Regions from separate parts of the Aquitalea sp. ASV15 genome, predicted to be linked through region 1. Evidence: predicted binding sites of a transcription regulator. Region 1 holds the regulator's gene; each other region holds the start of a gene.

Region 1 (10,503 bases):
TGCAGGAAAAAATGACTGCCAGCCGCATGTGGCAATATCCCGACCGCACCGAGTCCTATTTCGAAACGCCCGACCTGCAAAGCTACAAAAACGGTGCGCTGGCCTACCACGCCATTGGCGACAGCGGGCGCTACAACAGCAAGACCAGACAAGCGCTGTTTGACAAGAAGGTCACGCTGATCCAGCCAGCCAGCGCCACGCAGCCGGAAACCCGCGTGGTCAGCAGCAATATGCGTATCGACACCGTGCGACACATCGCACAATCCGCCACGCTGACCCACTTCTATCACGGCAAGTCGAGCGGCAGCGCCGTCGGCTTCATCTATGAACAGCAGACCGGCCAACTGCAGCTGCTGTCCAATGCAAAGGTCACTTATGAAAAATAAATGCCGCAGCTACGCCCGCCTGGCCTTGCTGGCGCTGTCCCTGTGCGCCGGCCATAGCGCACACGCCGAAAAGGCCGACCGCGACAAACCCATTGAAATCAGCGCCGATCGCGGCAACCTCGACCAGCTCAAGGGCGTGACCGTCTGGCAGGGCAATGTCATCATCGTGCAGGGCACACTGAAACTGAACGCCGACCGGGCCACGGTCACCCAGGACAAGCAAGGCAACCAGACCATGCAGGCCACCGGGCGCCAGGTGATGTTCCGCCAGAAGATGGATGGAAAAAACGACTGGATTGAAGGCCAGGCCAACCAGCTCGACTACAACACCGTCACCCACGTCGCCGTGCTGACCGGCAATGCCCGCGTCAAACGCGGCAGCGACCTGGTCATCGGCAACGTGATCACCTACAACACCGAAACCGAGCTGTATGAAGTCAGCAGCGGCGCCAGCAGCAATGGTGGCCGCGTCACCGCCATCATTCAGCCCAAGCCCAGGGACACCACCGCCCCTGCTGCCAAGAAACCCGACGGAAACGCACCATGAGCGGCCCCAGCATTCTGAAAGTCGAGCGGCTTAAAAAGCGCTTCAAGAAACGTACCGTCGTCAAGGATGTCGCCCTGCAGATCCAGAGTGGCGAAGTGGTTGGCCTGCTCGGCCCCAATGGTGCCGGCAAAACCACCAGCTTTTACATGATTGTCGGGCTGATCGGCGCCGATGAAGGCGAAATCTCCCTGGATGGCAACAGCATCACCCACCTGCCCATCCACCAGCGTGCCCGCCTCGGCCTCGGTTACCTGCCACAGGAAGCCTCGATTTTCCGCAAGATGACGGTGGAAGAAAACATCACCGCCGTGCTGGAAATCGCCGGCTACAAGGGTGACAAGCTGGAAAAGGAACTCAGCCTGCTGCTGGACGACCTCAATATCGCCCACCTGCGCGAAAGCAATGCCCTGTCGCTGTCCGGCGGTGAGCGTCGCCGGGTGGAAATCGCCCGCGTACTGGCCACCCGCCCGCGCTTCATCCTGCTGGACGAACCTTTTGCCGGCGTCGATCCGATTGCCGTGATCGACATCCAGAAAATCATCACCTTCCTGCAACAACGCGGCATCGGCGTGCTGATCACCGATCACAATGTGCGCGAAACCCTGCGCATCTGTGACCGCGCCTACATCATCAGCGACGGCTCGGTACTGGCCTCCGGCGAGCCGGAAGAACTGGTCAACAACGAGAAAGTGCGCCAGGTCTACCTGGGCGAGCACTTCCACCTGTAAGCCATGAAACAGTCACTACAGCTCAGGGTCTCGCAACAACTCACGCTCACCCCGCAACTGCAACAGTCGATCAAACTGCTGCAGCTGTCCACCCTCGACCTGCAAACCGAAGTCGAGCGCTTCCTGCTGGACAACCCCATGCTGGAGCGTGGCGATGACACGCCAACGCAAGAAGGCAGCAGCAGCGACACGCCAGCGGCCGCAGAAGACAGCACCCCCACCTCCGACAGCACGGACAGCGACAGCAGCCCGCGGGATGACAGCAGCGGGGAACTCACCGACTGGGGCAGCGGCAGCCGCCGCAACGACGGCGACGACGAGTTCGACCCCATGCTCAACGTCCCCTGCCCGGTCAGCCTGCGCGAGCACCTGCTGGCCCAGCTGGGCGAGCTGACCCTGCCCACCCGCGATCAGGCCATCGTGCAATTGCTGATCGAAGAACTGGACGACAATGGTTTTCTCAGTGTCGACCTGGAAGAGCTGGCCAGCCATCTGCCGCTGGAGCTGGAGCTGGAAGCCGACGAACTGATGGTCGGCCTGCGCCTGTTGCAGCAATTCGACCCTGCCGGCATCGCCGCCCGTTCACTGGCCGAATCACTCTGCCTGCAACTGGACCGTTTGCCACAGCAGGAAAACGGCCATGCTCTCGCCCGCAAGATCGTGGCAGAACACCTGAACTTGCTGGGCAATCGCGACTATACCCGGCTCAAGCGCATACTCGGCGTCGACGACGACGCCATCCGCCAGGCCCAGCAACTGATCGCAAGGCTGACCCCCCATCCGGCCGCCGGTTTCGGTGGCGAAGACGTGCACTATGTCATCCCCGATGTCACCGTGCGCAAGCGCCGCGGCCGCTGGGTGGCCGAACTCAATAACGGGGCCGTGCCACGGCTGCGGGTCAACCAGCTGTATGCCCAGATGCTGTCGGAAAACCGCGCCGGCGCAGGCGAGCTTTCCGGCCGCCTGCAAGAAGCAAAATGGCTGGTAAAGAACATCCAGCAACGATTTGACACTATCCTGAAAGTGTCGGAAGCTATAGTCGAAAGGCAGCAAGCGTTCTTTGAACACGGAGAAGTGGCCATGCGTCCGCTCATCCTGCGCGATATCGCAGACGAGCTGGGGCTGCATGAATCAACCGTTTCCCGGGTGACCACCCAGAAATACCTGCTCTGCCCGCGCGGCTTGTTCGAGCTGAAATATTTCTTCGGCAGTTCCCTGGAAACCGATAGTGGCGGCGAATGCTCGGCCACTGCCATCAAGGCCCATATCCGCCGCATGATAGACGGCGAAAACCCGGCCAAGCCACTTTCCGACAGCGCCATCGCCGACGAACTGGGTAAACAGGGCATGCAGGTTGCAAGACGTACCGTTGCGAAGTATCGTGAAGCTATGCAGATTCCACCGGTCAACCTGCGCAAGGCACTGTAGGGCGCCTTGAAGAATATCCGCTCGCCCGGCCGACCCGACCGGGCAGTCAACACAAGAAGGAGTTAGGGTATGAACCTCAAAGTAACCGGTCTCCACCTCGAAGTAACCCCGGCCCTCCGTGAATTCCTGGAAAGCAAGCTGGAACGTGTCACCCGCCATGTCGATCATGTCATCGACGTTACCGTCACCCTGTCGGTGGACAAGCTGGTGCAGAAGGCGGAAGTCAACGTTCACCTCTCCGGCAAGGACATCCACGTGGAAGCCACCGACTCCGACATGTACGCTGCCATCGACTTGCTGATGGACAAGCTGGATCGACAGGTACTCAAGCACAAGGAAAAGCAGAGCGAACACCGCGTGACTCCGCAGGTTCAGCCGGAAGCCACCCTGTAATCACCTGACCGACGATGCGGGAACCCAGCGGGTTCCCGTTTTTATTTGCAGCGAGCCTTTTTCATTTTGATGAAGGCAACGTAGAATTGGCCAGTTTTTGTAGCCGCGTGCACACACTCCTATGAGCCTGATCGGCAAAATCCTGACACAGGATCACATCCTCCCGGACCTGGATGTCGCCAGCAAGAAGCGCGTCTTCGAGCAGGTGGGCCTCCTTATCGAAAACACCCACGGCATTGCGCGCAGTGAAATTTTCGACTGCCTGTTTGCCCGGGAAAAGCTTGGCTCCACCGGACTGGGCCAGGGAGTCGCCATTCCGCATGGCCGTGCCCGTGGCCTGAAGGAAGCGGTCGGCGTCTTCATCCGGCTGAAGGCCCCCATCCCCTTCGATGCACCGGATGGCAAGCCGGTGCAAAGCCTGTTTGTACTGCTGGTACCCGAACAGGCAACCGATCTGCACCTGCAGGTGCTGTCGGAACTGGCCCAGCTTTTCTCCAGCAAACAGCTGCGAGAACAATTGCTGACTGCCCCCCACCGCGCCGAGCTTTACCAGTTGCTCACTGCATGGAATACCAATAATGCCTAGCATCACCGTGCGCCGGCTGTATCAGGACAATCAGCAAAAGCTCAACCTGACCTGGGTGGCTGGCACCGGCGGTGCCGACAGCCCAATCGGCAATGACGAGCAACGCCCCACGCTGGCACTGGTCGGTCACCTCAACTTCATCCACCCCAACCGTGTGCAGGTGCTGGGTCTGGCCGAAGTCGACTACCTGAACCGGCTGGAACAATCCGCCGCCAAGACCGCGCTGGACCAGCTATTCCACAAGACCATGTCGGTGGTGATGGTGGCCAATGGCCAGCAGGTGCCCAAACTGCTGCGCGACTACTGCCACACCCATAACGTGCCACTGATGAGCACGCCGCTGGAAAGCCCCTACCTGATGGATGTGCTGCGCATCTATCTGGCACGCGCGCTGGCAGTGTCGACGGTGCTGCACGGCGTTTTCCTGGATGTGCTGGAAATCGGCGTGCTGATCATGGGCGACTCGGCCATGGGCAAGAGCGAACTGGCACTGGAACTGATTTCACGCGGCCATGGCATGGTGGCCGATGATGCGGTCGAGCTCTACCGCATCGGCCCGGAAACGCTGGAAGGCCGTTGCCCGCCGCTGCTGCGCGACTTTCTGGAAGTGCGTGGCCTGGGCATTCTGAATATCCGCACCATTTTCGGTGAAACCGCCGTCCGGCCGAAAAAGGTGCTCAAACTGATCATCCACCTGGTGAAAGCCAACGACCAGGCCATGCAGGCACTGGACCGGCTGAACATCCAGTCCGAAACCCAGGACATCCTGGGGGTGACCGTGCGCAAGGTGGTGCTGCCGGTGGCGGCAGGCCGCAACCTGGCGGTACTGGTGGAAGCGGCCGTGCGCAATTACATCCTGCAACTGCGCGGCATCGACAGCACCCGCGAATTCATCGAACGCCATACCAACTTCCTCAGAGATCAGGAAAATGCGCCTGATATTGATTAGCGGCCTGTCCGGCTCCGGCAAGTCCATTGCCCTGCGGGCACTGGAGGATTCCGGCTATTACTGCGTGGACAATCTGCCAGCCACCATGCTGCACGAAGCCATGTCGCTGTATGCCGACTACGGCTACGAACAGATCGCCATCAGCGTGGATACCCGCTCCAGCCCTTCGCTGGGCGCACTGCCACAAGAAGTGGACAAACTGCGCCAGCAAGGCGTGGACGTACGGCTGCTGTTTCTGGAAGCCAAGACGGAAACCCTGGTCAAGCGCTTTTCCGAAACCCGCCGTCGCCACCCCTTGTCCGGCAGCGGCTCCACGGTGGAAGAATGCATACGGCTGGAGCAGGAATTGCTGGCCAGCATCCAGGAAATGGGCATTCGCATCGACACCAGCGAGCTGTCGGCCAATGCCCTGAAAAGCTGGATCAAGGAACTGGTGGAAGCCGACAGCAGCCGGCTGACCATCATCTTCGAGTCCTTCGGCTTCAAGCATGGCGTCCCACTGGATGCCGACTATGTCTTCGATGTGCGCTGCCTGCCCAATCCCTATTACGATCCGGTCCTGCGTCCACTGACCGGGCGCGATCAGGCGATTGTCGATTTTTTCCTGCAGCAGCCGCTGGTGGCCGAAATGACCGAAGACATCCGTCATCTGGTGGCCAAATGGCTGCCGGAATTCAGCCGTGAAAACCGCAGCTATCTGACTGTCGCCATTGGTTGTACTGGCGGCCAGCACCGCTCGGTCTATATTGCCGAACAACTGGCACGGGCCTTTCCCATCGAACAGGTGCTGCTGCGCCACCGCCAGCTGTTCCGCGAAGCCTGAACCGGCACTGGCCGCTAACGGCGGACAGTGCCACCCCACACCTCCCGGCCCTGATGGATCCTGCCCACAGCATCGGCAAGATCCCTGCCCATTGGAAGATGCTGATGCCCATACCCCAAACCGTTACCGTCGCCCTGACCGGAGCCTCCGGCCTGCCTTATGGACTGCGCCTGATCGATGCGCTGATCGCCGCTGGCACCCGCGTGTGGGTTCTATACTCACAGGCAGCCCAGGTGGTGGCCAAGCAGGAAATGGATCTGCAACTGCCCTCACGCCCTGCCGAAGTACAGCAATGGCTATACCAGCGCACCTGCGCACAAGCAGAACAACTGGCGGTGTTTGGCCGTGAAGAATGGTTTGCCCCGGTGGCCTCCGGCTCCAACCCGGCCGATGCCATGGTGGTCTGCCCCTGCTCGATGGGCACCCTGGCGGCCATTGCCCATGGCATGAGCGACAATCTGATCGAGCGTGCCGCCGATGTCAGCATCAAGGAAGGCCGCAAGCTGATCCTGGTGCCACGCGAAACCCCACTGTCGGTCATCCACCTGGAAAACATGCTGCAGCTGGCACGGCTGGGGGTGGTCATCCTGCCTCCTGCGCCTGGCTTCTATACCCATCCGGCCAGCGTCGATGACATGGTGGATTTTATCGTGGCACGCATTCTGGATCAGTTGCGCATCCCCCATAGCCTGATGCCGCGCTGGGGTGAAGCACACAAGGAGTAAACCATGCGGGAAAACGCGTTGTGGAGCCTGCCGGCCTTGCGCCGGCTCGAAACCGAAGCCGAGCTGCAAGGGCTCGATCTGATGCAACGCGCCGCCCGCGCCACGGCCGACTGGGTGAGACAGCGCCTGCACAGTGATGCGCGCATTCTGGTGGCAGCCGGCCCCGGCAATAATGGCGGCGATGCCCTCTACGCGGCACTGCTGCTGATGCAGGCTGGCTACAGCGTAGACATCCTGCTGCCGCAAGCCGCCACTAGCCGGCAAAGCCAGGCTGCACTGCAAGCCATCCGTCAGGCCGGCGGGATTCCGCTGCAACAGCTGGCAAGCGACTATCCAACGCCCGAGCTGCTGATCGACGGCCTGTTCGGCATCGGCCTCAGCCGCCCGCTGTCGCCTGACTGGGCAGCCGTCATGACGCAGCTGAACGCACTGGACTGCCTGAAGCTGGCGCTGGACTGCCCCAGCGGGCTGGACCCTTACACCGGCCAGGCGCAACAGGCCTGCATCCGCGCCAGCCATACCCTGACCTTTCTCTGTCACAAACCGGGGCTGTACTATGCCGCCGGTGCCGATCATGCCGGTCAAATCGAACTGGCCGGGCTCGATTGCCCGCAAGCACTGCTTCCGCCTGCCGAGGGCTATCTGAACCGGCAGGATGCCAGCCCACTGCAACGCCGCCGCGACAGCCACAAAGGCAGCAATGGCACGCTATGCCTCATTGGCGGCAATCGCGGCATGCTGGGTGCCGCCCTGCTGGCCGGCCGCGCAGCACTGGCGGCCGGAGCCGGCAAAGTCCATGTACTGACACTGGATGGCAGCCTGACCGTCGATCCGCTCTGTCCGGAACTGATGCTGCAATATGCCGACCCGGCCATGCCGCTGCCTGCCGCCGACGTCCTGGCGCTCGGTCCCGGCCTGGGTCAGGACAAACCGGCCCGGCAATGGCTCAAACGGGTCCTGGCCAGCACCTTGCCCCTGGTGCTGGATGCCGATGCCCTGAACCTGCTGGCCAGCAATGCCGACCTGCAGCACACACTGGCCCGGCGCCCTGCCAGCACCATACTGACACCGCACCCGGCAGAAGCAGCCCGCCTGCTGGCTTGCAGCAGTGCCGATGTACAAGGCGACCGCCTGAGCGCCGCACGCCAGCTGGCCGAGCGTTTCCAGTGCACCGTGCTGCTCAAGGGTGCCGGCAGCCTGATCGTGACCGTCGGACAACCCTATCTGCTCAATACCAGTGGCGGTCCGGCGCTGGCGGCGGCCGGTCAGGGCGATGTGCTGACCGGGCTGATCGCCGCCCTGCTGGCCCAGGGCATGGAGGCGCACGCCGCCAGCAGTCTGGCAGCGCGGGTACACGGACTGGCCGGTGATGAATACCAGCAACAGGCCGGTGGCCCCATCGGCCTGAGCGCATCTGCCACCAGCCAGCGCTGCAGTGCCTGGCTGAACCGCCTGCTCTAGTCTGCCGCCCGTCCAACACCTGTTTTTGTATACAATTCTGCTTCGCACAGCATGCTGGCCCTGTGTAAAATAAGCCACCAATATGGTGGAGAATTGTCTTGCCTCAACAAAAAAAAGCTTACCTGCTCGGGCTTTCTGCCGTTCTTGCCTGGTCTACCGTGGCCACAGCCTTCAAGATCAGCTTGCAGCATCTGTCACCTGCCCAGCTTGTTTTGTATGCAAGCATTGCCTCCACCCTCAGCCTGCTTTCCATCCTGCTGTGGCAAGGCCGTCTTGCCAGCCTGCTGCCGGCCCTGCGTCAGCACTGGCGCGGCTCGCTGCTGCTGGGCGCAGTCAATCCGCTCGCCTACTACCTGATCCTGTTCCAGGCTTACGCCCTGCTGCCGGCCCAGGAGGCCCAGGCCATCAACTACACCTGGGCACTGACCATGACCTTGCTGTCGGTGCCCCTGCTCAAACACCAGCTGAGCCGGCATGACGTGCTGGCCGCGGTGATTTGCTATCTGGGCGTGCTGGTCATCGGCACCCACGGCCAGCTGCTGCAACTGCATTTTTCCAGCCTCGCCGGCGTCGGCTACGCCCTGGCATCCACCCTGCTCTGGGCCGGCTACTGGATTTTCAATGCCCGCGACCAGCGCGAACCGGTAATCGGACTGACGCTCAACTTCTTGCTGTCCTTGCCGCTGACACTGGCCTTTTGCGCGTTCAGCGGCGAACTCAAGCCCGTGGCTTGGCAGGGCCTGGCTGGCGCCGCCTATGTCGGCAGCCTGGAAATGGGCTTCACCTTCGTACTGTGGCTGAGCGCAATGAAGCTCACCAGCAGTACCGCACGCATCGCCAACCTGATTTTCCTGTCGCCCCTGTTATCGCTGGGCTTGATCCACTTCATTGTTGGTGAACCCATCCTGCCCTCCACCATGATCGGACTGGGCTTGATTCTGGGCGGGCTGCTGCTGCAGAAACTGGGAAAAACCCACTAGAACTACCCTTTAGTTCAGTTCGAATACTTTTGCCGGAACTGATTCCACCAGCGCAAGAGTGCAAAAAAACCGCATTCCTCAACGTGCACGTGCTTGTTGTACTGCCATTTGCAAGCATAAACCTTTAAATTATCCCGATCACCGGCGGCAGCCGTGACAGCTTCATACTGCGATGCCAACATGCTTAGCAATCAGATGTGGCAATTCCCGGGTTGAGTTTCTAGGATTCAAACAGGGTAAGAGGGATAATAAAATCAATGAACAGTATCAAATCGAAGCTCAGGCTTTGGCTGATGATGGGGGTGACCGTGATCGTGGCGATCACCGGTTTGTTGTCATACAACCAGAACCGCAGCCAGGATGAAGCAGATTACCAGGCACAGCGTGCCTCGCTGCAAGCGCGGCTATCCTTGTCCCTGCCACATGGGGTCTGGCAGATGGACGACTCCTATACCCGCCTGACACTGGATGCCGAACTGGGCTGGAACTCCGTGGTAGCCATCCGCATCACCGGTGATGCCGGGCTGAACATCGGCCGCATCCGCAGCGACAACAATACCCTGCGCGACATGGCCCCCTCCGAAAAGCCCAGCAGTGATGACGTGCTGACCCTGCCCATCATCTACCAGAATCGTGAAAAGCTTGGCACGGCCACCGTCTACCTGTCCCGCAGCCAGCTGGAACACCGCCAACTGGTGCACCTGCTGGAAATCCTGCTGGAAATCGTGGTGCTGGATGTACTGATCTTCTTCGTGATGACCTACAACCTGAACCGCTTCGTGTTCGATCCGCTGAAGCGCCTGCAGGACGCACTGAATCGTGCCGCCAGCAGTGATGACGCCAAATCCTCGCGCATCTCGCAACAAACCCAGGATGAGTTCGGCGCAGTCACCCGCAGCTTCAACCGCATTGTCGACCGCATTTCCGCCGACCTTGCCATGCGTACGGCGGCCGAGGCCCAGGCGCGCCAGGAAAAGGACAATGCCGAACTGGCCTTGCGCCAGCTGGTGCAGACCCAGCAAACCCTGGTCGAGGCGGAAAAACTCGCCTCGCTGGGCAGCCTGGTGGCGGGCGTGGCTCACGAAATCAACACCCCGGTGGGTATCACCCTGACCACGGCCTCGCACCTGGCCACCACCACCCTGCACATCACGGAAAAACTGGATAACGGCGGGATCAAGAAGAGTGATTTCCAGGCCTATCTGGATACGGCCAAAGAGTGCTGCGAGCTGATCTTGTCCAATGCCGAACGCGCGGCCAACCTGATCCACAGCTTCAAGCAGGTGGCGGTGGATCAAACCAGCGAACAGCGCCGCGACTTCCAGCTCAATGACTACCTGAGTGAAATCGTCACCAGCCTCAAGCCGCGTTTCAAGCGCTCGCAGACCAGCATAGATATTTCCTGCGAAGACGACCTGCTGCTGGACAGCTATCCGGGCGCGGTATCGCAAGTCATCACCAACCTGCTGGTCAATGCCCTGGTACATGGTTTTGATG
Region 2 (10,503 bases), on a different contig from region 1:
AAGCAGGCATCCAACCAGCCCTGTTTCCGCTAACAGCTGCAATACCAGATTATGGCAATGTGTGAAGAGCCAGCTTTCCGGAACCTTGGGCAAACCTGCACTCAACTCCATTTCAACAGATTGGGCTCCAAATCGCCCCCAGCCAATACCGAAGAATGGGTGCTGAAGAAAAATATCGATTGCTTTAGTCCACTCAACCCAGCGCCTAGCACCAAACCCGGCAGAAAAAAACCTCTCTGTACCACTGACGGTGTGGACTGGCAGGCCGGCCAAGGCCAACAATTCAGTAATCTGGTGACTCATCAGCTGTGTCAGAATCATGATACCAACGGCCACCGCCATGGCACCGGACATTTTAGCAATATCATCAGACTCTCTTCTGACGTACCAGTAAAAGGCAACTAAAGCAAAAATAATGGCATAGGCCCAAACCAATCGAGCACCCGAACAAGCCGCGAGCCAGGACAGGAACAGTACTGCAATAAAAAACAGGTACCCCCTTAATCGCCCCATTGCATACAAATAGCTTGCCGACACAATACCCCAACACAAAAACTGGGCATATTGATTTCTCTGACCAATATTACCCATTATATTCGAATCAATTCCATTCTGATCAAAAATAATATAGCCAGAAAAAAAAGGAGCCAGCCTAAAAATCTGCGACAAACCCAACAAGGCTTGCAATAAACAAGCAAGGAAAATCACTGACGAAACAACTATCAGCAACTCTGTCTTTTTATCATTAAAATATGACGAAAAGAGCAAGGACCACACACCAAGAAACAACACAAGTACAATAAAAACCGTAGCACTATCCAGATGCTTATTACTGAGCAACAGGTAAAAACCCACAGCAAAAGCAAACAGGAAAACCCAGGAAGAGCTAACTACCGAGCGCCCTTTCATGGGTAACATCAGAGGAAGGGAGCAGGCCAACAGAAACAAGGCCGAGGCATCCGAAACCCAGTCTGTCAGTGGCGCATAGCGAAACCAGCTAAAAAATGGCAGCGTCACAGACAAGCTGATCAGCAATGCCAGGCCAAATTGTCGTAGCTCGACAGGGTTCAGATGAAGGTTTTTATTCATGGGCCGTAAAATAAAAAAAGGGGCGCCATATGCGCCCCTTATCATTCAAACATTAACCGCGGCAGTTTGCCGGCAGATACTTCGTCGGAATAGCATTAGAATTAACACCGGTACCATCACCGGTACGGCAAGACCAGTTTACCGCACCAGAAGCAAGGAGCGGAACCAGAGAGAAGTAGTTACCATTGATATCAGAATTGATATTCTGCATCTTGATGGAAATAACACCACCAGTAGAGAGGACCGTCGAAGCCACATAAGTAGAGCTAGCAGAGGAAATACCTGCAGAAGCCATGGTGCTCGGCAGCTGCCCTTGGCTGATGGCATATTCAGAAACCGAAGCTTTTGCCGCCGCAGCGGCGTTCAAACCTTCCGTCACCTTGGCACGGGCGGTGTAATCCTGATAGGCCGGAATGGCAATGGCGGCCAAAATACCAATAATCGCCACCACGATCATCAGTTCGATCAGGGTAAAACCTTGTTGAACTTTATTGTTCATAATTCGACTCTCCTAGAAAATCAACGACATGTTGAAGGTAAGTATTTCTCATAACCAGCAGTACTAGAACAAGCCCAAACAATGCTGCCTTGACTACTCGCTGCAGGGGTCAGTGTCAGCACCAAACCCGACGCTACCGCACTAGCAAATGAAACATTCACTATACTGACACCACTGCTGATTGAAATCTGCACATCACTAACATAATTGCCGGGCAAGCTGGTAGGCAACCCAGCGCTGGCATTATTTGCCGGCCACCCACCCATCGAAGTGTAATACTCGCTGACCGATGTTTTAGCATGGTCCGCAAAGCTAAGCCCTTCAGCCACCTTGGCCCGTAACGTGTAATCCTGATAAGCCGGTATCGCAATTGCCGCCAGAATACCGATGATGGCAACAACAATCATCAACTCAATCAGGGTAAAACCATTATTGCCCCGCATGACCCTCTCCGTGGTATGCACTGTCCATACCTTGCAGAAAGCGTGCCAAGCAGCTTCATCCTGAGAATTCGGCCCATTAGCGCAGCACATGGCCTGCTGTATGCGGCAGGATGTGACGTTTTTTGTCAGTTCGGGTCGCGCTGCCAGCCTGTGATAGCATCCAGTCCATTCCCCATTCAGGAGTTTGTCGTGAGCAATCAGGACTGGCTGCAGCGCAGCCGCCAGCATGTGTGGCATCCATGTACCCAAATGAAACGCCATGAAACCTTGCCCATCGTTCCCATTGCCCGTGCCGAAGGGGTGTGGCTGGAGGATTTCGAAGGCAGGCGCTATCTGGATGCCGTCAGTTCCTGGTGGGTCAATCTGTTCGGCCATGGTAACCCTAGGATCAAGCAGGCGATCAAGGATCAACTGGATCAGGTGGAGCATGTCATTCTGGCCGGCTTTACCCACCGGCCGGTCATTGAACTGTCCGAGCGGCTATGCGCACTGAGCGGGCTGGATCATGCGTTTTATGCTTCGGATGGTGCCAGCGCCACCGAAATCGCGCTGAAAATGAGCTTCCACTACTGGAAGAATGTCGGCCGGCCGGAGAAGTGCCGCTTTATCAGCCTGGACAACAGCTATCACGGCGAAACGGCCGGTGCGCTGGCGGTAACCGATGTACCGCTGTTTTCCGCCACCTATGCCCCGCTGCTGAAACCGGGGGTGCGGGTTCCCAGCCCGGATGCGCGCCAGGCCCGCCCGGGGCAAAGTGCAGCCGATGTGGCAAGACAGGCCTTGCGCTCGCTGGAGAATGTGCTGGCCAAGAAAGCGGGTGAAATGGCCGCCATCATCGTCGAGCCGCTGGTGCAGGGTGCGGCCGGCATGGCCATGCACGATCCGGTTTATCTCACGGAGCTGCGCCGGCTGTGTGATCAGTATCAGATACACCTGATTGCCGATGAAATCGCCGTCGGTTTTGGTCGCACCGGCACCCTGTTTGCCTGCGAGCAGGCCGGCATCACGCCGGACTTTCTGTGCCTTTCCAAAGGCATTACCGGCGGCTTCCTGCCCCTGTCCTGCGTGCTGACCAGCGCGACGATCTATCAGGCCTTCTATCACGATGAGGTCACGCGCGGTTTTCTGCACTCGCACAGCTACACCGGCAATGCACTGGCCTGCAGTGCGGCACTGGCGGTACTGGATATCTTTGCCGATGAGGACATCATTGCCCGCAACCGTGAACTGGCGGCGACCTTCAGCGCCATTCTGGCACCGCTGGCCGAGCGGGCGGATGTCAGGCATTTCCGGCATACCGGCATGATCTGGGCCTTTGATGTCGACAGCCCGCGCGCGGACTTTGCACAAGCCTTTTTCTCAGCCATGCTTAAGCATGGTTGCCTGGTAAGGCCAATCGGCAAAACCGTGTACTTCATGCCGCCTTATATCCTGCAGCCAGAGGAGATGACCCAGCTGTTCCAGGCCACCACGCAGGTACTGGATGAGTTAAGTCAACAAAACGATGCTTTGACCGGGCCCGTGACTGCCTTGCCCTGAGGGCGACCTTGCCTTGGCCGGCTTGATTCAAATAGCATGGCGGATGAATACATGGCGGGGGGATAGCGCTTGGCTACTACCCCGCCTTTTCCTCCCTGCGCTACTCCGCCTTGCCATTAGGACGCACGATGCAGCTTGCCTTGCCCGCCCTGGATAGGGACCCGCGATTGGTCGACACCAACCCCGACAGCGTAGCCAGCTGGGTAGAGCGCTTGCCATACAGCGACCTGCAAGAATGCGGTCGCCTCCTGCTCGAGGCCCTGCGTGGCCTGAGCCGTACGCCAATGGAAGTGGGCAATCGGCACAAGCTGCTATTGCACTACCTCAAAGGGTTGGATCGCTACTATCCGGCGCTGGAAAGCGAGATTGTGCAGACCGACCTCACCTCGGTCGTGCGTACCCGCCAGCTGGCCATGCTGGGGGCGGCGCTGTTCGAGTCCATCTTTGTCGCTTTCAAGCTCACCCTGAGCGAGCGTCTGGCCAAGCGTGGTCTGCTGGAGCGTGAACATCAGCGCATCGAACTGCTACTGTATACCATGATGGCGGCGCGGCAGCTGCTGAACATTTGTTGCCAGAGCTACAGCCCGCCCCCCGCACACTTCTGGCAAGACTGCCACCAGCTGTACAGCTTTGCCCTGGCGCGCGGCTGGCAGGAAAAGCAGCTGGAAAAGGACGACTCACTGGAGCTGATCTACCGGCAAATCCTGCTGCTGGGGCTGACCTCCACCAACCGGCTGTCGATGCCGGAACTGCTGGTGACCAAGCAACTGATCATGGATTTGTCGCGCCAGACCGTCCTGCTGCCGGTGGAAGCCCTCAAGGGAACGGTGCATGGCTATCTGGTGGATTCCAGCCGCGATGAGCCGCCGCGCTTCCTGCGTGTGCAGAGCGAAACACTGGAAGCCGCCTGCTATCTGCTCGACCTTTCCCAGGCCATCACGGTACTGACGCATAGCGTGGAGCAGCTGACCCGGCTGCAGAACACCAGCCATAGCCCCAGCCAGGTTTACGATGAGCTGGCCCTGCTGCAATCACTGGCTGCCGAATGGCAACAGCCACGGCGGCGGCGTCATCCGCGCCTGCCCATGCAGGAAGTCATCGAACTGATCTCCACCATTCCCGCCATCTGGTATCGCTGCAATGGCATGAGCTGGGTACAGGCCGGCAACGAACAGGCCGCGCCCCCGGCCAGTACCCGCGCACCGCCCGCCCCCAGCCTGTTTGTGGTGGTGAATCAGAGCGCCACCGGCTTTTTGCTGCGCGGCCAGCCACGCGGCCAGACACTGCGCGCCGGCGAGGCCATTCTGCTGACCCGGCCAGGCAAACCGGATACCGCCCAGCTGTGCATGATCTGCTGGGTATCGCTGCTGCCGGATGGCATTGACGTGGAGTGTGGCGTCGAGCTCATCGGCAAGCAGCCGGCAGCCGTGATGCTCATCCCCAGCATCACCCATCCCGCCGATACGCCACAGTTCGCGCTGCGCCTGCCGGCCATTGCCAGCCTGCACCGTCCGCCGCTGCTGCTCACCCAGGGGCGTCAGTTCAGCCGGCTGCGCGAATTCCGCCTGTGGGACGAGGCTGGAGAAAGCCTGATCCGCAGCTCGCGCCTGGACAGGCAGTCACCCCATTTCCAGCTGATGGAATTCCGCGCCAGCGAGTACTTCTGAGCCATGCCACGGCAGTTTGCGGTACACTGGGCAGCTCGATATTCATAGCCAGACAGAGGATTTTGTATGCGTTCGGTGATTCATGCCGCCAGCCGTATCGTGGTCAAGGTGGGCTCCAGCCTGGTAACCAATGACGGCAAGGGGCTGGACCTGTCGGCGCTGGCGCGCTGGGCTGCGGAAATCGCCGAACTCAAGCGTCGTGGCAAGCAGGTGGTCCTGGTATCCAGCGGGGCCATCGCCGAAGGATGCCAGCGGCTGGGCTGGTCGGTACGCCCCAAGGGGGTGCACGAACTGCAGGCCGCCGCGGCCGTGGGCCAGATGGGCTTGTGCCAGGCTTATGAAACGGCTTTTCGCGAATTCGGCCTGAAAACCGCACAAATCCTGCTGACCCACGAAGACCTGGCCGATCGCACGCGTTACCTGAATGCCCGCTCCACCCTCACCACCCTGCTCAACCTCAATGTCGTGCCCATCATCAATGAGAACGACACCGTGGTCACCGATGAAATCCGCTTTGGCGACAACGACACTCTGGGCGCGCTGGTCACCAACCTGATCGAAGCCGACGCGCTGATCATCCTGACCGACCAGCAAGGCCTGTATAGTGCCGATCCGCGCAAGCATCCGGATGCCATCTTCGTGCACGAGGCGGAAGCCGGCGATCCCAAGCTGGAGGACATGGCCGGTGGTGCCGGCTCCAGCGTGGGCACTGGCGGCATGATCACCAAGATTCTGGCCGCCAAGCGTTCGGCGCGCAGCGGTGCCGCCACGGTGATTGCCTGCGGCCGCGAGCATGATGTGCTGTCGCGACTGGCGGATGGTGAAGGCATTGGCACCCAGCTGCTGGCGCCCACCAACCGCATGGCCGCACGCAAGCAGTGGCTGGCCGATCACCTCAAGCTCACCGGCCGCATCGTGCTGGACAACGGCGCCGCCCTGGCCGTGCGCGAACGCGGCACCAGCCTGCTGCCGGTTGGCGTCACCGCCATCGAAGGCGATTTCCTGCGCGGCGAGGCCGTGGCCTGTGTCGATCAGCAAGGGCGGGAAGTGGCACGTGGTCTGGTCAACTACAGCTCGGACGAAGCCCGCCTGATCATGAAGAAAACCACCCGCGAAATCGAAGCCACACTGGGCTATATGGTGGAGCCGGAATTGATCCACCGTGACAATATGGTCACGCTGTAACTGTACGATGAAATGAAACAAGCCAGCATAAGCTGGCTTGTTTCATTTGCACGACTCACTCGCCACCCTCATCCGGCTCACCCTGCCTGGCGCGGCGCAACTCCAGCGAACGGGCAATCACATACGCCATCATCGAGCACAGGAAAAACAGCAGCATCACCAGCGCAATCGAGCGCAGGGTTTCGGTCAGCGCATTCCACAGCTCCAGCAGCCAGCGCGCACCGGTAATTTCCAGCTGGGTACTCCCCTTGCCGGCCGAGGGCGGCAGGTACTGTTCCAGATTCCACGGCCGCACGCCGCCGGAAATTCCGGCCACCAGAATGGCAAAGCTGATATAGCGGCGCCAGGCATCCGCCAGATCCTGCCCCAGCGTGCGCTGCAGAATCTTGTAGACCGCCGGATCAAAAAAACGCACCACCGCCAGCGAAGCGGCCAGCGCCACTGCAACAATGGCGACAAACAGTGCATAAAACATGATGTTCCCTTTCTGGAAAACAAAGTTGGACCGGGATGGCCGGATCAGGCCACCTAGTGTGCGAGCAAACGGGCAAACCGTTGCAGCAGCCCCGCTGCATGCGGGGTAGGCCGCAATGACTGATGCAAGACCTCTACGCTTTTGCCGGCGGCCTGCAAGGCCGGGGCGAGATGGTGCAGATAAGCCGCCATGGCGGCCGTATCAAACTCGGGATGGAACTGCACGCCCCAGGCCGAACCGATGCGGAAGGCATGGTTGGCTTCGAAATCATTGGCGGCCAGCCGCACCGCACCGGGCGGCAAGGCCGTCACCGATTGCCAGTGAATCACCGCCGCGGGGAAGGCCGCCGGCAGCCCGGCCAGCAGCGGATCCTGCCCGGCCTCGGGCAATAGCCGGATATCCACCACGCCGGCTTCCGGCCCCTGCGGGTGATAGCCAACCTGGCCGCCCAGCGCATCGGCCAGCAGCTGGTGACCATAGCAAATGCCCAGCAGCGGCACATTGCCCGCGACCGCCTCGCGCAGCCAGGCCGCCGTGCTGACACTCCATTCTTCATAGTCACTGACCATGGCCGGCGAGCCGGTCAGCACCGCACCGGCGCAGTCGGCCACCGCCGGCAAGGCTTCGCCGCGCTGGACATCGACCACCCGCCACTCGCCGGGGGCGGCGCCCAGTTCGCGTTCAATCCAGTTTTCGAAATCGCCCAGTTGTGCTGCCAGTGCCGGATAGGTACGGCCGGTCTTGATGATGATTTTCTGCATGGGACTAGTCTTTGAGCGGCAGGCCGAAATGGGTGTAGGCCAGTGCCGTGGCCATCCGCCCGCGCGGTGTACGCTGCAGATAGCCTTGTTGAATCAGGAAGGGTTCGATCACGTCTTCGATGGTGTCGGTGGATTCGCCAATGGCGGCACCGACATTGTCCAGCCCCACCGGGCCGCCGCCAAATTTTTCCAGAATGGCCGCCAGCAGCTTGCGGTCCATCACGTCCAGTCCGGCCGGGTCCACGTCCAGCATGGCCAGCGCCGCATCCGCCACCTGGGCGGTGACGATGCCATCGGATTTCACTTCGGCATAATCGCGCACCCGCCGCAGCAGGCGGTTGGCGATACGCGGCGTGCCGCGCGAGCGCCGGGCCACTTCAAAAGCGCCATCGTCGGCCAGGGTGACATTAAGCAGACCGGCCGAGCGGCTGACGATTTTCGTCAGCTCCTCGGCGGTGTAAAACTCCAGCCGCGCCACAATGCCGAAACGGTCGCGCAGCGGATTGGTCAGCATGCCGGCACGGGTGGTCGCCCCGATCAGGGTAAAGGGCGGCAGGTCGAGCTTGACCGAGCGTGCGGCTGGTCCTTCGCCGATCATGATGTCGATCTGGTAGTCCTCCAGCGCCGGGTAGAGGATTTCCTCCACCACCGGACTCAAGCGGTGGATTTCATCAATGAACAGCACATCATGCGGCTCCAGATTGGTCAACAGCGCCGCCAGATCGCCGGCACGCTCCAGTACGGGGCCGGAAGTCTGGCGCAGGTTGACACCCATTTCACGCGCCACGATGTGGGCCAGCGTGGTCTTGCCCAGACCGGGCGGGCCGAACAGCAACACATGATCCAGCGCCTCGCCACGGCGCTTGGCCGCTTCGATAAAGATTTCCAGCTGTTCACGCGCTTTTTTCTGGCCGACGTATTCATCCAGCAGCTTGGGCCGCAGGGCGCGTTCCAGCGCTTCTTCCTGGGTGGACAGGCTTTGCTGGGTGACGATGCGGCGCTCCGCTGCGCCGCCGATCAGGTTGTCGGTTTCAATCATGTGCCGTTGCCGTAAAGCCAAATGGTGCGATCCCGCCATCTTACCACTGCGCTATACTGGCCGCTGGCCGACGCACATTGCGCGGCCTTGCTACGTCTTCAGGGCGGGGTGCAACTCCCCACCGGCGGTATGGCCTGCACACTGGCAGGCCGAGCCCGCGAGCGCCTTTTTCCGATGAAAGAGGGTCAGCAGATCTGGTGCGATGCCAGAGCCGACGGTGATAGTCCGGATGAAAGAAGATGACAGCAGCTGCAGTCTGGCCAGCCCGGACTGCAGTCGACCTGTCCGGCGGCGCTGCGGGCGGTCCGTCCTGGATGATGGCCGGCCCCCGCATGGCTCGCCCACGCTGGCACCACCGCCGTGGTGCTGGCGGCTTTTCATGCCCTGAAACGTGTTTCTCAGACCTGATCGAGGACCGTTTCATGCCTTACACCCAGCCTACCCAACTTTCTTCCCTGCCCCCGCGGCTGGCCGTCGCGTTAACCGCCTTGCGTCAAGGCCGGCCAGTGATTGTCAGCGATGATGACGACCGCGAAAACGAGGCCGACCTGATCCTGGCGGCCGACCGCTTGAGCCTGCCGGAAATGGCACGACTGATTCGTGATGGCAGCGGCATTGTCTGCCTGTGCCTGACCCCGGCCCATGCGGCAAGGCTGCAGCTGCCCCCCATGGTGCAAGACAACCGCAGCCGCCATGGCACGGCCTTCACCGTCAGCATCGAAGCGGCGCATGGCGTGAGCACCGGGGTATCCGCCGCCGACCGCGTCACCACCATTCGCGCCGCCATCGCTCCACTCGCCAAACCACAAGATCTGGCCCGCCCCGGCCATGTCTTTCCCTTGATCGCCCGGCCCGGTGGCGTGCTGGAGCGGCGCGGCCATACCGAAGCGGCCGTGGAGCTGGCCACGCTGGCGGGCTACAGCCCGGCAGGGGTGTTGTGCGAGCTGATGAACCCGGATGGCAGCATGATGCGCGGTGCACAGCTGCAGGCCTATGCCGCCTTGCACCAGCTGCCCATGCTGACGGTAGCGGAACTGGCACAGTGGCGACAGCAGCAAGCCGAAGCCGTCTGCGCCTGACGCCTGCTTTGCCGGCCGCGGCGTGACAGCAACAAGGCCAGCGGCATGCCGCTGGCCTTGTTCATTGCCGCTTGCCCAGAGATGGCAGCAGCCACTAGCCCTTCATCAGGTTCTTCAGCGCCAGCCGCACCCCGTCGCTCACCGTCACCTCCGCCGGCAAGCCCTTGGTGGCGGCAGCGGCTTCCTTGTCGTTGTAACCCAGTGCCAGCAGCGCATTGACGATATCGCTCTTGTCGTCCGGCGTGGCGGCAAAGGGCAGGCCGCCCGGCACCGCCAGATTGCTGCCGGTGGCCAGCTTGCCGCGCAACTCCAGCACCAGCCGTTCGGCGGTTTTCTTGCCGATGCCCGGCACCGAGGAGAGACGCTTGAGGTCTTCACTGGCAATCGCCACCGCCAGCTCATCGGCAGTCATGCCTGAGAGCACCGCCAGGGCGATCTTGGCACCGATACCACTGACCTTGATCAGCTGGCGGAAGGTTTCGCGCTCCTCCTTGCTGGCAAAGCCATACAGCAGGTGGGCATCCTCACGCACCACCAGATGCGTGAACAAAGTGGTTTTCTGGCCCAGCGCCGGTAGCTGGTAAAAGGTGGTCATCGGCACATCCACTTCGTAGCCGACACCGTTGACATCCACCACCACTTGCGGCGGCAGTTTTTCGATGAGATTGCCGCTGAGGCGTCCGATCATGGGGGTGATTCTCCAGGGATATGCCGCCGCTCAGCCCAG
Region 3 (10,503 bases), on a different contig from region 1:
TTGCCCTGGTGGCGGAGTTTGCCGGCAGCATGTCGGCCGAGCATGGTGTGGGCTTGCTCAAGCGCGATTATCTGGGCGTGACACGTAGCGCGGCAGATAGGGCGCTGATGCGTGGGGTCAAGGCGGTTTTCGATCCCAATAACATCATGAATCCGGGCAAGCTGCTGGTTTGAGCAGGGGTTTGCCTGCCACCGCCCGCCAGCAGCGGGTGGCAGGCACACTGGTGAAGTGCCGGCTGCGCCAGGCTCAGGCCCAGGCGGCGCCGCCATTCAGATGCAGCACCTCGCCATTCATCCCCGGGTTGGCCATCAGGAACAGTGCCGCTTCGGCAAACTCGCTGGCCTCGCCCAGCCGTTTCAAGGGCAGGGTATGGGCCAGGGCTTGCAGTCGCGTGGCATCGTTACCCAGCGCCCCGCTCAGCAGCGGCGTATGCATGGGGCCGGGGCTGATCACATTGATGCGGCGGGGTGCCAGCTCCGCCACCAGGCTGTGCGCCAGCGTTTCCACCGCACCGGCGGCCACGGCGGCCAGCGCCTTGCCCGGCTGTGGCCGCTGCGTGACCATGCCGGAGGTCAGGGTGATGGAGCCACTGGCGGCCAGCCGGGGTGCTGCGGCGCGGATGCTGTGCACGCTACCCCAGAAGCGGCTGTCCAGATTGGTTTGCAGTGCGGTGATGTCTGCCTCCAGCAACAAGCCGGGGCGGATCACGGCGGCGGTGATCAGCAAGTGATCCAGCGCCGGGATGGCGGCGAAAAAGGCTTGAATGGAAGCGGCGTCCAGTACGTCGACGGGGTGGCTGCTGGCCTGTTGCCCCAGGCTGTGCACTGCCTGTTGCAGCTTGTCTGTGCTGGAGGAGCCGATGATGACCCTGGCACCGGCGTGGATGGCTGCTTGCGCACTGGCCAGTCCCAGTCCGGAGCTGCCGCCGATGATCACGACTGTTTGGTCCTGCAAGCTGTGCCTGGTGCGCATACGCCCTCCGAATTGGCTAAAAGAGCGATGCTAGAGCGGAGTTGGCCTGGCTGAAACCAGATATTTCCTTAACTACCGTGGCAATATCCGGGGCTATCGCCTGCAGCCCGGCAGGGGGTGTGGCGCTGACCGAGCCGTGGCCTATCCTGCGCTGGCCGGCGGCGGCACTATTGACCGGTGAGCCGCGCCAGGGCAGGCTGTCGTGGTCGGTGTGAGCTGGCCGAGGGTCTGGCAGCCTGCCGTGCGTCGCATGCCTTTGCGACAGCGCATTTGCCCCTTTTCTGAGCGATGACTGCAAGTATTTCTACGGCAAAGGGTTTTTTGCTTTGTTCAAAGCTTATCCACAGCTTTATCCTCTGATTGCTGTGGATAATTGCAGCCGGCAGCAAGAGGCGGGGCGGTGTTTGCCGGCCCGCTCTTGCTGTGCGGGTGGTCAGTCCGGGCTGTCCATGCTGTTTTCCAGTGCCTCCAGCTGTTCTTGCAGCAGCATCCAGTCTTCTTCTACTTGAGCCAGTTCACTGCTGACCACGCCCAGCCGTTTGACCGCCTCGGCCAGCCTGCCCTTGTTGGCCTCGCTATAGGCGTCCTCGCCGGACATAAAGGCATCCAGCTGGTTTTTTTCGCTGCTGAGCTGTTCCAGCTGCTTTTCCAGCTTGGCGAGCTGGCTCAGTAGCGGCTTTTTCAGCTGGGCCAGCTTCTGGCGGGCTTCGGCCTCCTGGCGTTTCTGCTCCTTGCGGTTGACGCTTTGGGCGTCACCCGTGGAGGGTTTGCCGCTTTCCGCCAGCTGGGCCAGCCGCCATTGGCGATAGTCTTCCAGATCGCCATCAAAGGGCGTGACGGTGCCGCCGCTGACCAGCCAGAACAGGTCGGTGGTGGACTCCAGCAGGCTGCGGTCGTGGGATACCACGATCAGCGCGCCGGAGAAGTCCTGCAAGGCCAGCGTCAGCGCATGGCGCATTTCCAGGTCCAGGTGGTTGGTGGGTTCGTCCAGCAGCAAGAGATTGGGCTTTTGCCAGACGATCATGGCCAGGGCCAGCCGGGCCTTTTCGCCGCCGGACATCGGGCCGACCAGATCGGTGGCATTGTCGCCACGGAAATTGAAGCCGCCGAGGAAGCTGCGCAACTCCAGCTCGCGGGCGCCAGGTGCCAGTCGCTGCATATGCTGCAGCGGCGACTCATCCACGCGCAGGGTTTCCAGCTGGTGCTGGGCGAAATAGCCTATCTTCAGCGTTTGTGCCTTGATCAGTTCGCCTGCCTGTGCCGGCAGATCGCCCGCCAGCAGCTTCACCAGCGTCGATTTGCCGGCACCATTCACCCCCAGCAGGCCGATGCGGCTGCCGGCTTCCACCGACAGCGACAGGCCGCGCAGAATGGTGGTGCTGCCGTAGCCGATATCCACCTTGTCCAGCCGCAGTAGTGGATTGGGCAGATTGTCCGGGCTGTCGAAGTGAAAATCGAAGGGCGAGGCGACATGGGCCGGGGCGATGCGCTCCAGCTTTTCCAGCGCCTTCACCCGGCTTTGTGCCTGCTTGGCCTTGGTCGCCTTGGCCTTGAAGCGGGTGATGAAGGACTCCAGATGGGCAATCTGGCGTTGCTGCTTGTCAAACTCGCCCTGCTGGCGCGCCAGCTTTTCCGCACGCATGGTTTCAAACTGGCTGTAATTGCCGGTGTACAGCGTCAGGGTCTGGTTGGCTACTTCGGCGATATGACTGCAAATACTGTCGAGGAAGTCACGGTCGTGCGAGATGATCAGCAAGGTGCCGGGATAGCTTTGCAGCCAGTCTTCCAGCCACAGCACGGTTTCCAGATCCAGATGGTTGGTGGGTTCGTCCAGCAGCAGCAGGTCGGAGCGGCACATCAGCGCCTGCGCCAGGTTCAGCCGCATGCGCCAGCCACCGGAAAAGCTCTTGACCGGCTGCTGGTGTGCTTCGGTGGCAAAGCCCAGGCCAGTCAGCAGCTTGGCGGCGCGGGCCGGGGCAGAGTAGGCCTCGATGCGGGCCAGTTCGCCGTGCAGATGGCCGATGGCGCTGCCATCGTCACGCGCTTCTGCGGCCGCCAGTTCGGCTTCCAGCTGGCGCAGTTCGTGGTCGCCATCCAGCACGTAATCGATGGCAGCGGTATCCAGTGCCGGGGTTTCCTGTGCCACATGGGCCATCACCCATTGCCTGGGGATGTCGGCGTCACCGCCATCGGCGTGCAGCTCGCCCTTGAGCAGGGCAAACAGGCTGGATTTGCCCACGCCATTGGCACCGACCAGGCCGGTCTTGTAGCCGGGATTCAGGGTAAGGCTGGCGTTGACCAGCAATTCTTTCAGGCCGCGACGCAGGCTGAGGTTTTTCAGTTGGATCATGTTAGGCAGGCTGGCCGGATGCGTGGCACCCGGCGTGGTTGGTTCAGGCGGCGGGCAGGGTGGACAGGTCCCAGCGCGGTTTGATCGAATAGCTACCCGGTGCCGTGGCGTATTGCAGCCGCATGGCGCCGGCAAAGGCAATCATGGCGCCGTTGTCGGTACACAGCGCCAGTGGCGGGTAGTACACCTGCAGCTTGCGCCGCAGGGCGGCCTGATCCAGCGCGGCGCGCAGCTGCTTGTTGGCCCCCACGCCACCGGCCACCACCAGTTTTTTCATGCCGGTCTGTTTCAGCGCCTTGAGCGATTTGCTGACCAGCACTTCGACAATGGCCTCCTGAAAGGCGCGGCAGATGTCCTTGCGGGTTTGCTCGTCAATCTGGCCATGCTCGGCTTCCACCTGTTTGCTGAGTGTCAGCACGGCGGTTTTCAGGCCGGAAAAGCTCATGTCCAGGTTGTCACTGTGCAGCATGGGGCGTGGCAGGCTAAAGCGTGCCGGGTCGCCTTCTTCTGCCAGTTTCGACAGCAAGGGGCCGCCAGGGTAGGGCAGGCCCAGCAGTTTGGCGGTTTTGTCGAAGGCTTCGCCGGCCGCGTCGTCCAGCGTTTCACCCAGTACCTCGTACTGGCCGATGCCGCGTACCGCCATCAGCTGGGTGTGGCCGCCAGAAACCAGCAGGGCGATAAAGGGAAAGTCTGGCCGTGGCTCTGCCAGCAGTGGCGACAGCAGATGGCCTTCCAGATGATGAACGCCGATCACCGGAATGTTCAGGCCAAAGGCCAGTGCATTGGCCACGCTGGCCCCCACCAGCAGCGCCCCGCCAAGGCCGGGACCCTGGGTGTAGGCGATGGCGTCCACATCGGCCAGGGTCTTGCCGACTTCGGCCAGACAGGCTTCGGTGAGCGGGATGACCCGGCGGATGTGGTCGCGGCTGGCCAGTTCGGGCACCACGCCACCGTATTCGGCGTGCATGGCCATTTGCGTATGCAGATGGTGGGCGATGAGGCCCGCCTTCAGGTCGTACAGTGCAACGCCGGTTTCGTCGCACGATGATTCGATTCCAAGTACCAGCATGATGGCTTTATAACAGGGTAATCTTTCCATTTTACCGGTGAATCTTTGTCTGCCCAAATCGGGAATGATAGTCTGTGGCGATCAAGCGGATTTGCGCTGAACAAAAGCGGAAGGGTGGAGCAGTGAAAGCAAGACTGAAATGGGTGGATGGCGTGTGCTTCATGGGCGAGAGCGGTAGCGGCCACGCGGTGGTGATGGATGGCGCGCCGGAGGGGGGGGGCCGTAATCTGGGGCCGCGCCCGATGGAGCTGCTGTTGCTGGGCACGGCCGGTTGTACCAGCTATGACGTGATTTCCATCCTGAAAAAGTCGCGCCAGCAAGTGACCGACTGCTGGGTGGAAATGGAGGCCGAGCGTGCCGAGACCGAACCCAAGGTGTTCACCAAAATCCATTTCCATTTTGTGGTGACCGGGCGGGAGCTGAAGCCGGAAGTGGTGGAGCGGGCCATCAAGCTGTCGGCCGAGAAATATTGCTCGGCCTCCATCATGCTGGGCAAGACCGCCGACATCACCCACGATTTCGAGGTGCGTGAGGGCTGATGTCCTCGGCGGGCAGCCTGGCTGCCCTGTCAGTAGTCAACAAGACCGCCGCTGCCATCCGGTAGCGGCGGTCTTGTTTTTGCCGCTGGCGGCAGTGGCGGTGACACGGCGGCAAAACTTGCCGCTCCTGCCGCTTGCCGCGACCTGTCTGCTGGTGGGGGGAGGGGGTGAAGCCAATAAAATCAATGCTCTGAATGGATGGTTTTTCCTGGCACGGTTCCTGCTAATGATGGGGACGTATCCAGGGAGGTAGGGTCATGTTGGACAAGATTGGCAAGGAATTCGATTTTCAGCAGCGGGCGCTCAATTTGCGCGCATACCGCCAGGAAGTCATTGCCAGCAATATTGCCAACGCCGATACCCCCAATTACAAGGCAGTGGATTTCGATTTCAAGCAGGCCTTGCAGTCTGCGCAGGATGGACAAGGCAAGCTGGCGATGAATGTGACTGATGCGCGTCATCTGGCTGGAAACGCAGGCGGAAGTGCCGGCAAACCGGCTGTGCAGTATCGCAATGCGGTACAGCAAAGCCTGGACGGTAACACGGTGGACATGGATGTGGAGCGCGCTGCCTTTGCCGATAACGCCTTGCAGTACCAGTCCACGCTCACCTTTCTGAGCAAGCGTATTTCCAGTCTGAATAGCGCCATCACCGGTGGAGGTCAGTAAACATGTCGCTCGCTAATATTTTTGCCATTTCCGGTTCGGCACTGACAGCCCAGTCCATGCGTCTCAACGTGGTGGCCAGCAATATCGCCAACGCGGAAAGCGCCACCAGCTCCACCGGTCAGCCTTACAAGGGCCGCCACGTGGTGTTTACCGCGCTGCCGGTCACCGCCGATCAGCCGCAAGTGGCTGGGGTGCGGGTGACTTCCATCGTGGAAGACCAGACCCCGCCGCGGCTGAAGTACGACCCCAGCAACCCTCTGGCGGACGAAAAGGGCTACGTCAACATGCCCAATGTCAATCCGGTCGAGGAAATGTCCGACATGATTTCCGCCTCGCGCTCGTATCAGACCAATGTGGAAATGATGAATACCGCCAAAACCTTGCTGCAGAAGACCCTGCAGCTTGGACAGTGATGAAAGGCAGCAGCCATGACCAGCTCGGTTAATTCCTCGACCAATCCGTATGCGATGCTGAACGGCAGCTCCAGCACATCTGGCAGCAGCACCAGCTCGACCAATGCCAATACTGATACCAGCGCACAGGGTATCCAGGATCGCTTCCTCAAGCTGCTGGTGACGCAGTTGCAGGCGCAGGACCCGATGAATCCGATGGATAACAGCCAGATCACCAGCCAGATGGCGCAGATCAGCCAGGTATCCGGCATGCAGACGCTTAACACCGCCATGCAGAGCCTGGTGCAATCGCAAGCCGCCAACCAGTCTTTGATGGCCGCCACCATGATTGGCAAGCAGGCACTGGTACCGGGCAATGCGCTGAGCCTGACCAGCGGTTCCAATGTGCAAGGTGCGGTCAATCTGAGTGGCGCTGCCACCGACTACACCGTCAGCATTGCCGACGCCAATGGCAATGTGGTGGATACCCTGACGGTGAAAAGCCCCAGCAGCGGTCTGAATTCCTTTAACTGGGACGGCAAGGATGCCAACGGCAACCAGCTGCCCAGCGGCAAATACACGTTCAGCGCCAAGGCCACCAGTGCCAGCAGTACTGCGGTAACGGCCACGCCGTATGCCAACCAGGCGGTCACTGCCGTCAGCTGGGCCAGCGGCACGCCGCAGCTGATCATGAAAGACGGCAGCAGCGTCGGGCTGGCCAGCATTGCCCAGTTGTCTTAATCAAAAGTCATTAGCGCAAACAGGTTTCGGGGAGTAGTGTCATGGGTTTTCAACAAGGTTTGAGCGGTCTGAATTCGGCGTCTGCACAGCTGGATACCATCGGTAACAACGTATCCAACGCCAGCACCGTCGGTTTCAAGAGTTCGCGCACCGAGTTTGGCGATCTGTTCTCCACCAGCTTTTATGGTGTGGCCAATACCAGCGCCGGTATCGGCTCGCAGGTGAGTGGAGTCACCCAGTCCTTTAGCGCGGGCAACATTACCCCGACCGGTCGCAGCCTGGACCTTGCCATCAATAACAACGGCTTTTTCATCGTACGGCAGAACCCGACCTCCAGCACCGGCTCGCTGGCCTATACCCGTAATGGCCAGTTCCAGGTGGACAAGGATGGTTACATCGTCAATGGCAACGACCGCCTGCAAGGCTGGATGGCCAATAATGGCGTGGTGACCCAGGGCCCGGTAACCGACCTGAAACTGCAAACCAACCTGATTTCGCCGGCAGCGACTACCAAGGTCTCCATGGGGGTCAATCTGGACTCTCGCCTGAGTGCCCCTACGGTGACGCCGCTGAATCCGACCAATACCAATAGTTTCAACTGGTCGAATGCCGCGCAGGTGTATGACAGCCTGGGTAATCAGCACAACCTGACCCTGTACTACGTCAAGGGCACGCCGACCGCCACCGGCACGCCGTGGACGGTAACCGCCTATGTCGATGGCAGTCCGGCTAGCGGCACCAATACCTACACGATGAACTACGATACCTCCGGTAATCTGATCACTACTACATCTACCACACCTCCCACGCCTATCGCACCGTTCAGTGTCACCTTCTCCCCGACGCCGGTGAATGGTTCTTCGGCACCGGTAACCTTTACCGTGGATTACACCGGTTCCACCCAGGTGGCGCAGGCTTCCGGTACCCCGACCGAAACAGTGGATGGCTATGCCCCGGGTACGCTGAGCAGCATGAATATCGACACCCACGGCAATATCATGGCCAGCTTTTCCAATGGTCAGAACAAAGTCATCGGGCAAGTGGCACTGGCCACCTTCACCAACTCGCAAGGCCTGCAAAATGAAGGCGGCAACCGCTGGCAGCAGACCCTGCAATCCGGCGTGCCAGCCTACAATGCCCCGGGTTCCGGCAATGCCGGTACCGTGCAGTCGCAGGCACTGGAAGATTCCAACGTCGACCTGACTGCGGAACTGGTCAACATGATTACCGCGCAGCGCTTCTACCAGGCGAATGCCCAGACCATCAAGACCGAAGACACCTTGATGCAGACCATCATCAATCTGTGATTGATGTCAGCCAGATCAGCCTAAGGAAGCGGGGAAGCAATGGATAAGATGCTGTACCTGGCCATGACCGGTGCCAAGCACATCGATTTGCAGCAAGCCACCACGGCCAATAATCTGTCCAATGCCAATACCAATGCCTTCAAGGCCGACCTGGCCTCCTTCCGTGCGCTGCCGGTAGTGGGCCCCGGTGCGCCGACCCGTACTTATGTGGTGGACAACACCATTGGCCATGACATGAGCCAGGGCAGCCTGATGCATACCGGCAGCCCCAGTGACTTTGCCCTGGGTTCGCCCGGTTTCTTCGCCGTGCAGGCCTCGGATGGCAGTGAAGCCTATACCCGCGATGGCGGCTACGTGCTGGACGCCAATGGCATGATGCGCACCCGCAGTGGCCTGCCCATCACCGGGGATGGCGGCCCGATTACCGTGCCGACCGGCTATCAGGTGCAGCTGGGTCAGGATGGTTCGGTTGTCGGCGTGCCGCAAAACGGCAAGGACCGTACCCCGCAACTGCTGGGGCAGATCAAGCTGGTCAATCCCGCTACCAAGGAAGTGTACAAGGGGCCGGACGGGCTGTTCCGCATGAACAGTGGCGATACCGCCACGGCCGACACCTCGGTCAAACTGGTGCCGGAAACGCTGGAAGCCAGCAATGTCAACGCGGTGGAAAGCCTGGTGCAGATGATCTCCCACGGTCGCCAGTACGACATGAATATCAAGCTGATGACCAATGCTGATCAGAACGATCAGAAAGCCACCCAGCTGCTGGCCATGGGCTAAGCCCGGCTGCTCCCATACTCATAACAAATCAAGAATTCTGAGGAAACACCGCCATGATGCGTGCGCTTTATGTTGCCAAGACCGGGATGGACTCCAGCCAGTTCAATCTGGATGTCATTTCCAACAACCTGGCCAACGTCAACACCGTGGGTTTCAAGCGCGGGCGCGCTGTGTTCGAAGATCTTTACTATCAGACCCTGCGCCAGCCGGGTGCGCAGCTGGCAGATGGCAGCACCACGCCCACCGGTTTGCAGGTTGGTACTGGTGCCACGGCAGTGGCTACCGCCAAGAACTTCACCCAGGGCAATATGACGCAGAGCAGCCAGCCACTGGACTGGGCGATTACCGGCGATGGCTTTTTCCGTATCCTGCGCCCGGATGGCACCACGGCTTATACCCGTGATGGTGAGTTCAAGCGCAACTCCAGTGGTGACATCGTCACCTCGGATGGCTATCAGCTCAACCCCAATATCAATATCCCCAGCACGGCTTCGCAAATTACCGTTTCCACCGCCGGTGTGGTGCAGTACTTCCTGCCCAACAATCCGGCACCGCAAACCGCCGGCACCATCCAGCTGACGACCTTCATCAATCCGCAAGGTCTGGAAAGTGTCGGCAATAATCTGTACCTGCAAAGTGCCTCCTCCGGCGATCCGCAGGATGGCGATCCGGGTACGGACAGCCGTGGTCTGGTCATGCAGGGTTTTCTGGAAGGCTCCAACGTCAATGTGACCGAGGAGCTGGTCAACATGATTACCGCCCAGCGTTCGTTTGAAATGAACTCCAAGGCGATCACCACGGCCGACCAGATGCTGCAGAAGCTGACGCAGATGTAAGCTGCCGGTTCTGCTGGTGGTATTTAAACGCTAAAATCAGTTTTTGCTTGATGGCCGGCTGGCGGTGTGAGGAGGGCGGAATGAAAATGCTGAAATGGATGATGCCGGGGATGCTGGCATTGCTGCTGGCCGCTTGTGCGGCGCAGGAGCCGCCGCTGGTGACCCTGCCCATGACTGCGCGGCCGCAACCGCAAGCCAATACCCTGCCGGCCAATGGTTCTATCTTCCAAGCGGGCAGTTACCGTGCCATGTTCGAAGACAAGATGCCGGCACTGGTGGGCGACACGCTGACCATCTCGATTCAGGAAAAGTCCTCCACCTCGCAGTCGGAACAAACCACGGCCACCCGTTCTTCCGCGCTCAATGAAAGCCTGTCCAGCGGCATCCAGCTGCCGTTTGTGCCTAGCAGTCTGGGCAAGGGTGTCGGCGCTTCCATAACCGGCAGCGGCTCGGCCAACAATACCGGCAAGGGCACCAACCAGGTGGCCACCACCTTTGTCAGCTCCATTACCGTGACCGTGATCGAAGTGCTGGCCAATGGCAATCTGGTGGTCAGTGGTGAAAAAGTGGTGCGCATCAATGGCGATACCGAATCCATCCGCCTGTCCGGAGTGGTCAATCCGCGTGATATCGCGGCCGACCGCTCGGTATCCTCGCTCAAGGTGGCCGATGCCCGCATCGAGCAGGAAACCAAGGGTAATAACCGTCTGTACAACGAGCCGGGCTGGCTGGCCAAATTTTTCCTGAGCATCATCCCCATCTGACGATGCGGCTCGGGCTGGATGACATGATGAACAAACTATTGCTGGCAGCATTGCTGCTGATGCTGGGTGGGCAGGCGCTGGCGGC

Evidence for each region. The regulator sigma-54, encoded in region 1, starts transcription at its own class of promoters, with help from an activator protein. The targets are predictions, from matches to a motif close to CTGGCACGCTTCATGCTT.
Region 2: JHD64_RS22235 (pilin) is a predicted target of sigma-54. The motif match lies at 2,063-2,080, and genes of this name have one in related genera.
Region 3: flgB (flagellar basal body rod protein FlgB) is a predicted target of sigma-54. The motif match lies at 5,139-5,156, and genes of this name have one in related genera.

What each region holds. Positions count from the first base shown of each region.
Region 1 is NZ_JAELTZ010000002.1:113,818-124,320, forward strand. Features, by position in the region: gene lptC (LPS export ABC transporter periplasmic protein LptC) at 1-386, shown strand, start outside; gene lptA (lipopolysaccharide transport periplasmic protein LptA) at 376-933, shown strand; gene lptB (LPS export ABC transporter ATP-binding protein) at 930-1,661, shown strand; gene JHD64_RS01400 (RNA polymerase factor sigma-54) at 1,665-3,089, shown strand; gene hpf (ribosome hibernation-promoting factor, HPF/YfiA family) at 3,159-3,482, shown strand; gene ptsN (PTS IIA-like nitrogen regulatory protein PtsN) at 3,604-4,068, shown strand; gene hprK (HPr(Ser) kinase/phosphatase) at 4,061-5,017, shown strand; gene rapZ (RNase adapter RapZ) at 4,998-5,840, shown strand; gene JHD64_RS01425 (flavin prenyltransferase UbiX) at 5,939-6,565, shown strand; gene JHD64_RS01430 (NAD(P)H-hydrate dehydratase) at 6,569-8,026, shown strand; gene JHD64_RS01435 (DMT family transporter) at 8,125-9,006, shown strand; gene JHD64_RS01440 (sensor histidine kinase) at 9,300-10,503, shown strand, end outside.
Region 2 is NZ_JAELTZ010000057.1:122-10,624, reverse strand. Features, by position in the region: gene JHD64_RS18215 (PglL family O-oligosaccharyltransferase) at 1-1,089, opposite strand, end outside; gene JHD64_RS22240 (pilin) at 1,142-1,588, opposite strand; gene JHD64_RS22235 (pilin) at 1,609-2,031, opposite strand; gene JHD64_RS18200 (adenosylmethionine--8-amino-7-oxononanoate transaminase) at 2,221-3,570, shown strand; gene JHD64_RS18195 (hypothetical protein) at 3,699-5,237, shown strand; gene proB (glutamate 5-kinase) at 5,304-6,422, shown strand; gene JHD64_RS18185 (hypothetical protein) at 6,478-6,897, opposite strand; gene JHD64_RS18180 (glutamine amidotransferase) at 6,951-7,658, opposite strand; gene ruvB (Holliday junction branch migration DNA helicase RuvB) at 7,663-8,697, opposite strand; FMN riboswitch at 8,788-8,942, shown strand; gene ribB (3,4-dihydroxy-2-butanone-4-phosphate synthase) at 9,120-9,776, shown strand; gene ruvA (Holliday junction branch migration protein RuvA) at 9,871-10,464, opposite strand.
Region 3 is NZ_JAELTZ010000021.1:26,036-36,538, forward strand. Features, by position in the region: gene JHD64_RS11325 (FAD-binding oxidoreductase) at 1-173, shown strand, start outside; gene JHD64_RS11330 (SDR family oxidoreductase) at 247-972, opposite strand; gene JHD64_RS11335 (ATP-binding cassette domain-containing protein) at 1,406-3,322, opposite strand; gene tsaD (tRNA (adenosine(37)-N6)-threonylcarbamoyltransferase complex transferase subunit TsaD) at 3,366-4,391, opposite strand; gene JHD64_RS11345 (OsmC family protein) at 4,514-4,930, shown strand; gene flgB (flagellar basal body rod protein FlgB) at 5,188-5,598, shown strand; gene flgC (flagellar basal body rod protein FlgC) at 5,601-6,011, shown strand; gene JHD64_RS11360 (flagellar hook assembly protein FlgD) at 6,027-6,731, shown strand; gene flgE (flagellar hook protein FlgE) at 6,773-8,038, shown strand; gene JHD64_RS11370 (flagellar basal body rod protein FlgF) at 8,078-8,818, shown strand; gene flgG (flagellar basal-body rod protein FlgG) at 8,872-9,654, shown strand; gene JHD64_RS11380 (flagellar basal body L-ring protein FlgH) at 9,735-10,418, shown strand; gene JHD64_RS11385 (flagellar basal body P-ring protein FlgI) at 10,445-10,503, shown strand, end outside.